One region of the Pseudoalteromonas sp. 2CM41L genome, then DNA from elsewhere that is predicted to be linked to it. Evidence: predicted binding sites of a transcription regulator. Region 1 holds the regulator's gene; the other holds the start of a gene.
What was found. Region 1 encodes FliA, which starts transcription of late flagellar genes. Its sites were predicted from a motif close to CTAAAGNTNNNNNNNNNNNNGCCGATA; they were not measured.
Positions count from the first base shown of each region.

Region 1 (7,486 bases):
TGCGGGTTCTTGTTCAACAACTTCGGGGGCTGTTTCAGTAAGCTCGTCATCCGTAGGCGGTTGGCCGAGTTTATGAAGGGTTTCTAATAATTGAGGGTCTGCTGGGTCTGGCTGTTCGCGGTTTTGAATAGTGGCAAACATTTCATTAATGGTATCTAGTGCTTGTAAAATCACATCCATTAATTCTGAATTAACAGTTCTAACCCCTTGGCGTAAGAGATCAAATACGTTTTCAGCACCATGACAGGCATCAACAAGCTCAGTCATAGCTAAAAAGCCTGCTCCCCCTTTTACGGTATGAAAGCCCCTAAAAATAGCATTTAGTAACTCAGTATCTTCTGGGTTATTTTCTAGCTCAACTAACTGTTCAGATAAAAGCTCTAGGATTTCTCCAGCCTCTACAAGAAAGTCTTGTAAAATATCTTCATCGACTTCAAAGCTCATGCAGTTACTCTCCTCTTAGAAGCCCAAACTTGATAATAGGTCATCGACCTCGTCTTGGTCAGATACAACATCATTTCGCGACTCTTTATCAATAATAGGGCCTTCAGGACCTGCTAATGTTTGTGCGGCAACCTGTTCTTCTGTTTCTTGTTGTTCTTTACTTTCAGCAATGCTGTCATCTTGTGCAGCAAATGCTGTTAAAAGGTGGATTAAACTTTCTTCTACTTCTCTGACTAATTCAATTACACGGCGGATAACCTGGCCGGTTAAATCTTGAAAATCCTGCGCCATTAGTACATTGGTCATTAAAGTTTGCAACTCATCGGTTTTATGATGAGAGCTGTTCATAAACTTGTCGATGCTGTGGCATAAGGTTTTAAACTCGCCCAGCTCTATCTCACGGTTCATAAGCCTATCCCAAGTAGGCTTAATATGTGCAATTTCATCTGCTAGCTGCTGCGCAATAGGGAGGCTTGCTTCGACCGCATCCATTGTCTTATTAGCTGCATTTTCTGTCATTTCCATGACATAGTTTAAGCGCTTTTTCGCATCCGGAATTGCATCAGTGGTTAAATCGGTTAAACGCGTATCAAGTTCAAAGCTTTTAAGGGCTTCGTGTAATTGGCGTGTTAACTTACCTACTTCAGCAAAAAGCTGCGATTGCTCTTGAGAGGCAGTATCTAAAATTAATTGATCTGCTTTATCTTGCTCACCGTTTTCTAAAAAAACGACGAGCTGACGAGCTTGTTCTAAAGTAATTTGAGGCGCAGCTGGTGCTGACATAAGCCTCTCCTCTCATTAACCTAAGCGTTCAAACACTTTTTCTAATTTAGTTTTCAAAGTACCAGCAGTAAATGGCTTAACAATATAGCCATTAACACCTGCTTGCGCTGCCGCTATTATTTGTTCTTTTTTAGCTTCTGCCGTCACCATTAAAACCGGAATATGTTTTAATTTTTCGTCAGCTCTAATGGCTCTTAGCAAGTCAATACCCTGCATGCCTGGCATGTTCCAATCGGTTACAACAAAGTCAAAAACCTGATTTTGCAACATAGGTAATGCTGTAGAACCATCGTCAGCTTCTTGAACATTCGTGAACCCTAGGTCACGCAACAGATTTTTTATAATACGTCTCATTGTAGAGAAATCATCAACAACAAGAATTTTCATGTTTTTATCCAAAACATCCTCCGGTGAGGTCTTAACCTATAATTTACTTACTACTAGTTTATCCAGTCATTGATTTTTGCTTTGAGCTTAATCATCGCCTGACCATGTATCTGACTTACACGCGATTCACTTACATCGAGTATATGCCCAATTTCTTTTAAATTCATTTCATCGTTGTAATACAAAGAAAGCACCATTGCATCTCGCTCTGGTAAAGACTTTATTGCCTCTAACAATGAATTATTAAACCGTTCATTTTTAACATTATTAAATGGTTTGTCTAGCGCTAAATCTTGACCTGCAGGGCTAATAACATCTTCATCTACCCCTAGGTCTTCTATACCAAGCACTTTACTGGAATTAACATCATTTAAAATATGATGGTATTCTTCTAGCGAAATATCAAGTTTTTCAGCTACTTCAGTATCTTTTGGTTCTCTATTTAAGCTATTTTCTAATTCTGTGATGGTTTCGGCGACTAAACGGCTTTTACGGTGCACCGAACGTGGTGCCCAATCCCCTCTGCGCATTTCATCAAGCATAGCACCGCGAATACGAATACCAGCAAACGTTTCAAAGCTTGCCCCTTTACTGGCGTCAAAGTTTTTTGAGGCCTCGATAAGGCCAATCATTCCCGATTGGATTAAGTCATCAAGCTGAACGCTAGGAGGAAGACGAGCTATTAAATGGCACGCCACTTTTTTGACAAGCGACGCGTGCTTTTCAACAATCACATTTAAATTTTGTGTTGATTGATATCCCATAGCTCTTTTCACCGATGTTGTCATAATCAACCGTTTACTAGCTTCTCAATGAAAAACTCTAAATGTCCTGAAGGTTGATTAGGTATAGGCCATTTTACTGCTTTTGTCGCTAATGTTTTAAACGCAACTGCTGCTGGTGAATTAGGGAAAAGATCGACAATTACTTTTTGTTTACGCGTAGATTTACGCATATTTTCATCATATGGAATAGTCGCAACAAGCTCCATAGACACATCTAAAAAGCGGTCTGTTACTTTTGAGAGCTTTGCAAAAAGCTCTTGGCCCTCGCGCATACTGCGCACCATGTTTGCAACAATTTTAAATTTATAAACGCCATGCTCGCGGCTAAGTACTTTAATAAGCGCGTAGGCATCAGTAATAGAGGTCGGCTCATCACACACCACCACCATGACATCTTGCGCTGCACGAGAAAAACTCAGCACCATGTCAGAAATACCAGCGGCGGTATCTACAATTAAAATATCAAATTCGGTATTAAGCTCACTAAAGGCACGAATTAACCCAGCATGCTCAGATGGGGTTAGCTCCACCATACTTTGCGAGCCTGATGTAGCAGGCACGATTTTAATACCGCCTGGGCCTTCAACTAAAATCTCGTCAAGTTCGCACTCGCCTGAAAGGACATGAGATAAGTTTTTTTCAACACGTAGTCCTAGCATTACATCACAATTAGCTAGGCCTAAATCGGCATCTAATACTAATACACGATTACCCTGCTGCCCTAAAGCAATAGCAGTATTTAAAGAGACGTTGGTTTTACCCACCCCTCCTTTACCGCCGGTGACAGCGATAACTTTTACGCCGTTGTTGTTGTTTTGACTCATTTTGCGCAGGCCGCTTGCTTGATCTAATACTGTGTTAATCATACATCCCTACTGTGCTTGGCGCCACTGCTTGGTGCCTTGAATGTTGTGCTTTTGCTCTTTTTAAATACAATTGCTCAGCTTTTTTTACTAGTTTTTCAGCATTTGCAACGCGAATATCTTCTGGTACGCGCTGACCATTAGTAAGATACCCTATTGGAAGACGATTTTGAATCGCTATACTAATAATCTCACCTAAACTTAATGATTCATCTAACTTAGTGAAAATACAACCGCTTAGCTGAACCTTTTTAAAATGTCTTACGGTTTCTTGCAGTACATTTATTTGTGCTGTGGCACTTAATACTAAATAACTACGTATATCTACTCGCTGGTTGCGCATTAACGTATTTAATTGCTCTGTAAGGCGTAAATCACGTTGGCTCATACCCGCTGTATCAATTAATACTAGACGCTTATTGCGTAAATGATATAAAACTTCAGCTAATTCATTGGCATCTTTTACTTGTTTAACACCACAACCAATAATACGACCATACGTTGCAAGCTGCTCATACGCACCAATTCTGTATGTATCAGTGGTGATTAGGGCAACTTTGTCGGCGCCATACTTTTGTGCGCCTAATGCGGCAAGTTTAGCTACTGTGGTTGTTTTACCTACACCAGTAGGCCCAACAAGTGCATACACACCCCCTTGGCGAAGAATTTCGTTGTTGGTGGTTTGCATTTGATCTTCAACCATTTGCAATAATGCTTTCCAACCTTGCTGACGCGATACGTCATCTGGGATAAAACACGCCATTTGCTCTGCAACGTCTTTATCTATTCCCATGCCAACTAAACGGTCAATCATGCATGCACGTGTAGGGTCGCGACGTGCCATATCTTGCTGCATTAAACCCGATACTTGGTGTTCTAGTAACTGGCGAATTGCGTTCATTTCATCACGCATCGCGCTCATTTGGGCGCTTTCATTGTTATTAGTTTGAGGACGCGGAGCCACAGGCGTATCTAAATCGTCAAAGTCTTGATCTAAGTCATCAAAGCCTAGGCTGTCTGCTTGGGTTTGCATGCGTTTTGGCGCTTCATTTTCGCGAGCAAACATATTTGTCGTACGTGGCTGTGCTGGCTCTTGGTAATGCTCAGACGTATCAATACCTGATTGCGAAAACATAGAGGCTAACTCAGGAGAGCGAGGGCGTGGCGACTGGCGCTCTAATAAAGCTTGTAAGCTATCAGCTACTTTTGCTTGTGGCTCAGGTTGCGCACGCTTAGGCTCTGGCTTTACAAAGTTATGAGTAGGCTGTTGCACGGCTCTTTGCGGAGCAGGCGCTGCCTGTGGTTGTGCTGCGGCTTTAGGGGCTGCTTTGTCGTAATCTACTGCGGCAACAATTTCTACACCATTAGCGAGTTTTTTGTTCGACATAATAACGGCATCAACACCTAGCTCATCTTTAACTTCTTTCAGTGCGGTGCGCATATCTTTGGCAAAAAAACGTTTAATCTTCATGGTTCAACCCCTGTTAAAATCTTTATTGTTGGCCTACTGAGCTGACAATCTTGATCTGTCTTTCATCTGGTACCTCTTGATAAGACATCACCCTTAAACCCGGTATGGTGTACTTAACAAAACGAGATAACACAGTGCGTAACATTCCTGACGTTAGCAATATTGAAGGTTCTCCGGCCATTTCTTGATTCTGATGCGCTTCGTTTAATGATGTTTGAAGTCGCTCAGCAAGGCTTGGTTCTATTCCGGCACCTTCGTCGCCTGCATTTTGTAATGACTGATGCAACATCTGTTCCAACTCAGGCGCCAAGGTTATGACAGGGATTTCTGATGACATTCCCACAGCGTCTTGAACTATTAAACGGCGCAGCGAAATACGCACTGCAGCTGTTAAAACATCGGCATCTTGACTACGTGGGCCGTACTCTACAAGGGTTTGAACAATAGAGCGCATATCACGAATAGCCACCCCTTCGTTTAATAAATTTTGCAGTACTTTTACAACGGTTGTCAGTGGTAGTACTTCTGGCACTAACCCTTCTACTAAACGTGGATGGCTTTTAGCTAACATATCAAGCAGGTTTTGAACCTCCTCATGCCCTAGTAATAATGCGGCACTGTTAGTTAATAACTGGCTAATGTGGGTGGCTACCACTGTGGCTGAGTCAACCACTGTGTAACCTAGTGACTGTGCTTCGTCTTTTTGATCAGGCTTTATCCATACCGCATCTAAGCCAAATGCAGGGTCTTTGGTTTCAACCCCTTTAATAGGGCCAAATACTTGCCCTGGGTTGATGGCCAGTTCATCGCCATGTTTGAGTTCGCCTTCACCACTTGAAACACCCATCATGGTAATACGGTACGCATTAGGGTCTAACTCTAAGTTATCGCGAATATGTACAGGCGGTACTAAAAAGCCAAGCTCCTGAGATAGCTTTTTACGCACCCCTTTAATTCGGTTGAGCAGCTCACCACCTTGAGATTGGTCAACAAGCGGAATAAGCCTGTAGCCAACTTCTAAGCCAATAACGTCAATTTGTTGTACATCGTCCCATCCAAGCTCTTTTTGCTCTTGCTTGTTTGCAACACCAGTACCGGCAACGGTACCACTTTCAGCCTCTTGGGCTGCTAGAGCAGCGGCTTTTAATTTTTGCTGCTGAGTAAAGTAAGCTAAGTAGCCGAGTAGTGCGCCTAAACTTAAAAAAGCAATATGAGGCATACCCGGAACTAACCCCATAATGATTAAAATACCTGAGGCGATAAATAATGATTTTTCGTTACCTAATTGGGCTTTAAATTGCTCACCCATGTTATGTGATTCGTTTTGGCGAGTAACAACAATAGCAGTACCAATAGAGAGCAGTAATGAAGGAAGCTGCGCCACAAGGCCGTCACCAATGGTAAGTAAAGTATATACTTCCATTGCGCGGCTAAAGCTCAAGTCGTGTTGGATCATGCCCACAAATAAGCCGCCAACAATATTAATAATTAATATCACGATACCGGCAATGGCATCGCCTTTTACAAACTTACTCGCCCCATCCATAGAGCCGTAAAAGTCGGCTTCGCGGGTTACTTCACTGCGGCGCTCACGTGCTTGCTCTGCACTAATAAAGCCAGCGTTTAAGTCGGCATCAATCGCCATTTGTTTACCCGGCATAGCGTCTAGCGTGAAACGAGCCGATACTTCAGAAATACGCCCAGCACCTTTGGTTATTACAACAAAGTTTATGATGATCAGAATTAAAAACACCACTAAACCTACCGCGTAGTTTCCGCCAATAACCACTGAGCCAAACGCTTCAATTACCTTACCAGCCGCATCTCCCCCATTGTGACCCTCAAGGAGCACCACGCGTGTGCTGGCAACATTTAGGGCTAAACGCATAATTGTAGCGATTAACAGTACCGCCGGAAACATGCCAAATTCGAGGGGTTTCATGGTGTAAACAGTCACCAGTAAAACAACTAAGGCAAGGGCAATATTAAATGAAAATAATATATCAAGAAGAAATGGCGGCAGCGGTAAAATAACCATACCCAGCGCTGCAAGTACTAGTAGCGGTGTGCCAACACCTTTGGCATACTCTTTTTTATCTTTGTTAAGTTGTTGTAATACCGCTTTAAAATCCATAACTCTACAATTCAATAAATTGACACTAGCCTGAAATTGCAATAACTATTCCAAGTATAGAGCCAGCAATAGATTCATTGAGTATTGATACAAAATTTAAAGCAAGTGAGAGACAAGAGCGAATGGGCTTTATGGTTTGAATTTGCAGCCCCATGTTGGTATTTAGGCAAGGCGCTCCTGTAAAGTGTGGTTAGCTCAGCTTACCCTAATCGTATTTAAAATCATCCGGAATAGGCAGTTTAGTCTTAAGCGGGATGGGGCGCTTTCCGCGGCCTTTTTTAAACCGTTTAAGCTGAAATACATAGGCTAAAACTTGAGCGACAGCGGTAAATAGCTGATCTGGGATCTGTTGGCCTATTTCGGCGGTATGATAAAGCGCCCGCGTAAGCATAGGAGATTCTACAATCGGTACTTCGTTACCTTTGGCTATTTTACGAATTTGCATAGCCATTTCATCTATCCCTTTGGCAAGTACAATCGGTGCACCTGCTCGCTCAGTATCGTATTTTAGCGCCACAGAATAGTGAGTAGGATTGGTTACAATTACGTCGGCATCGGGGACATCTTGCATCATCCTTCGCTGCGACATTTGCCTTTGTGTTTGCCTAATGCGCGCTTT
Region 1 is NZ_JALNTN010000002.1:74,048-81,533, reverse strand. It holds gene MTF64_RS03235 (chemotaxis protein CheA) at 1-444, opposite strand, end outside; gene MTF64_RS03230 (protein phosphatase CheZ) at 460-1,227, opposite strand; gene cheY (chemotaxis response regulator CheY) at 1,243-1,626, opposite strand; gene MTF64_RS03220 (RNA polymerase sigma factor FliA) at 1,668-2,378, opposite strand; gene MTF64_RS03215 (MinD/ParA family protein) at 2,405-3,265, opposite strand; gene flhF (flagellar biosynthesis protein FlhF) at 3,258-4,733, opposite strand; gene flhA (flagellar biosynthesis protein FlhA) at 4,756-6,867, opposite strand; gene flhB (flagellar biosynthesis protein FlhB) at 7,073-7,486, opposite strand, start outside.

Region 2 (4,282 bases), on a different contig from region 1:
TCGCGTCGTCCCGTTAAAATTTTATGCGGGTACGCTTGATGGCCTACATCCCATACAAGGCGATCTTCTGGTGTGTTATACACATAATGTAGAGCAACGGTAAGCTCAACAGTTCCTAAACCAGACGCTAAATGGCCGCTACTTTGCGAAACAGAGTTGAGTAAATAGTCTCGTAACTCGTTGCTAAACGCAGGGAGTTTATCTTGCGCTATATCGCGTAAGTGGGCTGGTTCGTCAACCAAGTTAAGTAATGGATACTTGCTACTATCAAGTGTCATGGTATTTATTTTATCCTTCGCTAACACCGGTGCTAACTTATTAGTTGTTACCGCTGTTGAGTAATAATGTCAGTGCTAAATGGCAATACGTATATGTAACACTCAATGGTCACGTTTAATCAGGTAGTTTGCCAGCGCCGCTAGAGTAGAGGTATCAGCATCTATTTTGTTTAATGCTTGATGCGCTTGCTCTATTAAATTTTGCGCCATTTGTTTGGCACCTTGCATACCTAATAGGGCCGGATAAGTTGCTTTATTAGCAGCTAAATCAGAGCCTTGTGGCTTACCTAAAGTAAATGTGTCACCTTCAACATCTAAAATGTCGTCGTGCACTTGAAATGCCAGCCCTATAGCATACCCAAAAACACGTAAGTTTTCTAAGGTTTGTTTGTCTGCTTTTTCGCTACATAATGCACCCAATGTAATGGCACAGTTGATTAAGGCACCCGTTTTTAATCTATGAATTCGTTCAAGCTGTTGTACTGTAATCACTTTATCTGTGGCGGCAATATCTAGCCCTTGCCCGCCGACCATGCCTTCAAGCCCCGATGCTTTAGCCAGTGCGCTGATCATTTTTACTTGTGTTGATGCGCTGCAGGTAAAATTGTGAGTCGAGATAAGCTCAAAGGCCAATGTTTGTAGTGCATCGCCCGCTAAAATTGCATGCGCATCGTCAAACTCTATATGGCAAGTTGGGCGTCCACGGCGAAGGTCGTCATCATCCATGGCTGGTAAATCATCGTGCACCAACGAGTAGCTATGAATACACTCAATAGCAGCAGCAAGAATATCTAAATCTTGCTTATTAGCTCCGAGCATTTCACCACTTGCGTAGACTAAAAAGGGGCGTAAACGCTTGCCACCGTTAAATAAGCCGTACTGCGTAGCTTCTTTTACCGTGTGTGCGGTATCAAGGGGTTGATCAAAGTACTGTTGCAGGGTCTTTACGACATCTTGTTGAGCACATTCTATTTTTTCTTGTATGCTCACGGTTATTCCATATCGTTGTTAAATGAAGTAAGCGCTGCTTTTTCGTCATTACCCATCAAAATAGACACTTTTTGTTCTGCTTGTTGTAACTTACCCGTTGAGGCGTTAGCTAAGGCTATACCACGCTCAAATTGCTTTAACGACTGCTCAAGCGATAAATCACCTTGTTCCATTTCACCGACAATGGTTGATAGTTCTTCGAGTGCTTGTTCAAAACTTAGGTTTTCAGGTTTTTTAGTCGCCATGTTTAATTTCAGCCAGCATGATAAATTTAGGAGCCAATTTTAGGGGGAATGCTAAACTAGGTCAAAGGATGATCGTTGTTTTTTGAGTTATATCAGTTTAAATCGCATTTTTACCATGTATAAGATGCGTATTAGTGCTCACTGTGTACAATAAAATTAATCAGTCGCTAGGCGAGTAGGGTATCTTGATCTAAAATTAGGCCAAACACAGTGTTTTACACTTTTTTCAAAAATGGCTTAAGTATTTCAGTATCTTGCCGATAAGCAGTTAACAATAAAAGTTTGAATAACAAAGTATAATACTTTGGAGGAAATGTGGATTTAGCAACCATAATTGGGATCCTTGGCGCAATTGGTTTAATTGTCATGTCCATGTTTATGAGTAGTAGCGGTGAAATGGGGATGTTTGCCGATGCGCCTTCTAGTGTAATTGTATTTGGTGGCTCACTATTTATTGTGTTATCAAACTTTACCTTGTCGCAGTTTTTGGGCATAGGTAAGGTTGTTGGTAAAGCATTTATGTTTAAAATCGAATCGCCAGAAGAGCTGATTGAAAAAGCAGTTGAACTTGCTGATTCAGCCCGTAAAGGGGGGTTTTTAGCCCTCGAAGAAGCCGAAATACCAAACCCCTTTATGCGCAAAGGTGTAGATATGCTCGTTGATGGCCACGATGCTGATGTAGTTCGTGCCACGCTTCAAAAAGACATTTCTTTAACCACAACTCGTCACGAACTGGGCGCCGGTTTATTTAAGTCACTTGCCGATATAGCCCCTGCAATGGGTATGATAGGAACGTTAATAGGCTTAGTTGCTATGTTATCTAACATGGATGACCCTAAAGCCATTGGCCCCGCGATGGCGGTGGCATTATTAACTACTTTATATGGTGCATTTTTAGCAAATGTAGTGGCTATTCCTATTCAGGTAAAACTGGAGCTTCGTAAAGACGAAGAAGCCATGAATCAGCGTCTAATACTGGATGCTATTTTAGGTATTCAAGATGGCCAAAACCCGAAAGTAATTGAAGGTATTTTGAAAAACTACCTTGCTGAGTCTAAGCGCAAAGTAGATACCGAGGAGTAACCATGTCTGATCAAGAGTGCAAATGCCCACCCCCAGGTTTGCCTGCTTGGATGGGAACATTTGCCGACTTAATGTCGCTTTTAATGTGCTTTTTTGTACTTTTGCTCGCGTTTTCAGAAATGGATGTACTTAAATTTAAGCAAATAGCAGGCTCGATGAAGTTTGCATTTGGTGTGCAAAACAAAATAGAAGTAAAAGATATCCCTAAAGGGACCTCGGTTATTGCTATGGAATTTACCCCAGGTAAGCCTGAACCTACCCCGATAGAAACCATTCAGCAACAAACCGTTGAAATGACCCAGCAAATGTTAGAGTTTCAAGCGGGTGATGAAAGCTCAGCTGGTGGTAGACAAGAGCAACGTGGCGATAAACGTGGTGGCGAGTCACGTAGTACATCGCAGCAACAATCTTCAGAGCAAGCAACTTCAGCCGCCGATCAAGAACAAACTAACGAGTTAGTGAAAAAAATAGCGCAACAGCTCGAAAAACAAATTATCGACGGTGCAATCGAGCTTGAATCTTTAGGGCAGCAAATCATTATTCGTATCCGTGAAAATGGCTCATTCCCCTCTGGCAGTGCTTTTTTACAACCTAAGTTTAAGCCCATAATTCAAGATATTGGTGAGTTATTAAAAGATGTACCTGGTGAAATTACGGTATCGGGTCACACCGATGATTTTCAGGTTTCTAACGAGTTATATATTAATAACTGGGACTTATCGTCAAAGCGTGCAGTAGCAGTAGCAAGCGAATTACAAACGGTACAAGGGTTTGATAAAAACCGCATGATGGTAGTAGGGCGTGCTGATACTCGTCCACTTGTTCCGAATGATTCAAACGAAGATAGGCGTAGAAATCGCCGAGTAGAAATATCAATCTTACAAGGTAAGGCTAAAGAGTCAGACCCTATTGATGTGCGCTAGGCGAGTAGCGGGCGCTAATTTTTCTAATTAAGTTTCTTTTTAAGGTACTTAATCACCTAAGTATCTTGGCACGCTCATTATTTTAGCTTAAAGTACATTTCCTTAACATATGTAATGGATGCGCTGTGAAAGTTATAATTAAATATTGTGATATGCCAGGTAATGGTGATGGTACCGACGACGATACAAAAGAAAAATAAGGTAAAACATTTTGCCTGATTGGTTTTTGTATTTCGTTAGTATTTTAAGTAAAAGCTGGGTCTTTATGCTAAGCCCGGCTCTTTTTATATTTTTTATATTTAAAGATTACTTAGCCTTTAGATTTGCATTACTGACCGTCGCTTTTTTCTTTTTTGGGGGGATAACAGCCTCTAGCTTGAGAGAATTTGACGATATTTATATCTATCGTTATTTAGTATGGGCGGCTACCGATATTATATGGATGGCGTTAATAGCTTATTGGGGAATAAAAGATAAAGTTTATTTATGGCAATGCGTTATTGGTCAGTTAGTGGTTATTGGCGCACCTATATTACAATTATTCAGATTGGTTGACCGTCATCTTTGGGATTTAGCGTACAGCACCATTATTTACAAAACGTTAATGCCCTTTATCAACATTGGCACCGTCATAGTGTGTTATTTACCTTTAATTATGCTTTTCGCTAAAAAAAGTAATTCCCCCTCAAAAATAGAAAGCGCTCCACCTTCTAAATAGCTGTGCTAAACTACTGTTCATATAAACAGTTAATGAGCAACTCCC
Region 2 is NZ_JALNTN010000016.1:96,774-101,055, forward strand. It holds gene dxs (1-deoxy-D-xylulose-5-phosphate synthase) at 1-278, opposite strand, end outside; gene ispA ((2E,6E)-farnesyl diphosphate synthase) at 381-1,268, opposite strand; gene MTF64_RS16435 (exodeoxyribonuclease VII small subunit) at 1,271-1,513, opposite strand; gene pomA (flagellar motor protein PomA) at 1,829-2,596, shown strand; gene MTF64_RS16445 (flagellar motor protein MotB) at 2,599-3,519, shown strand; gene MTF64_RS16450 (hypothetical protein) at 3,731-4,237, shown strand.
Region 2: a site for FliA is predicted at 1,750-1,776, ahead of pomA (flagellar motor protein PomA). Genes of this name have one in related genera too.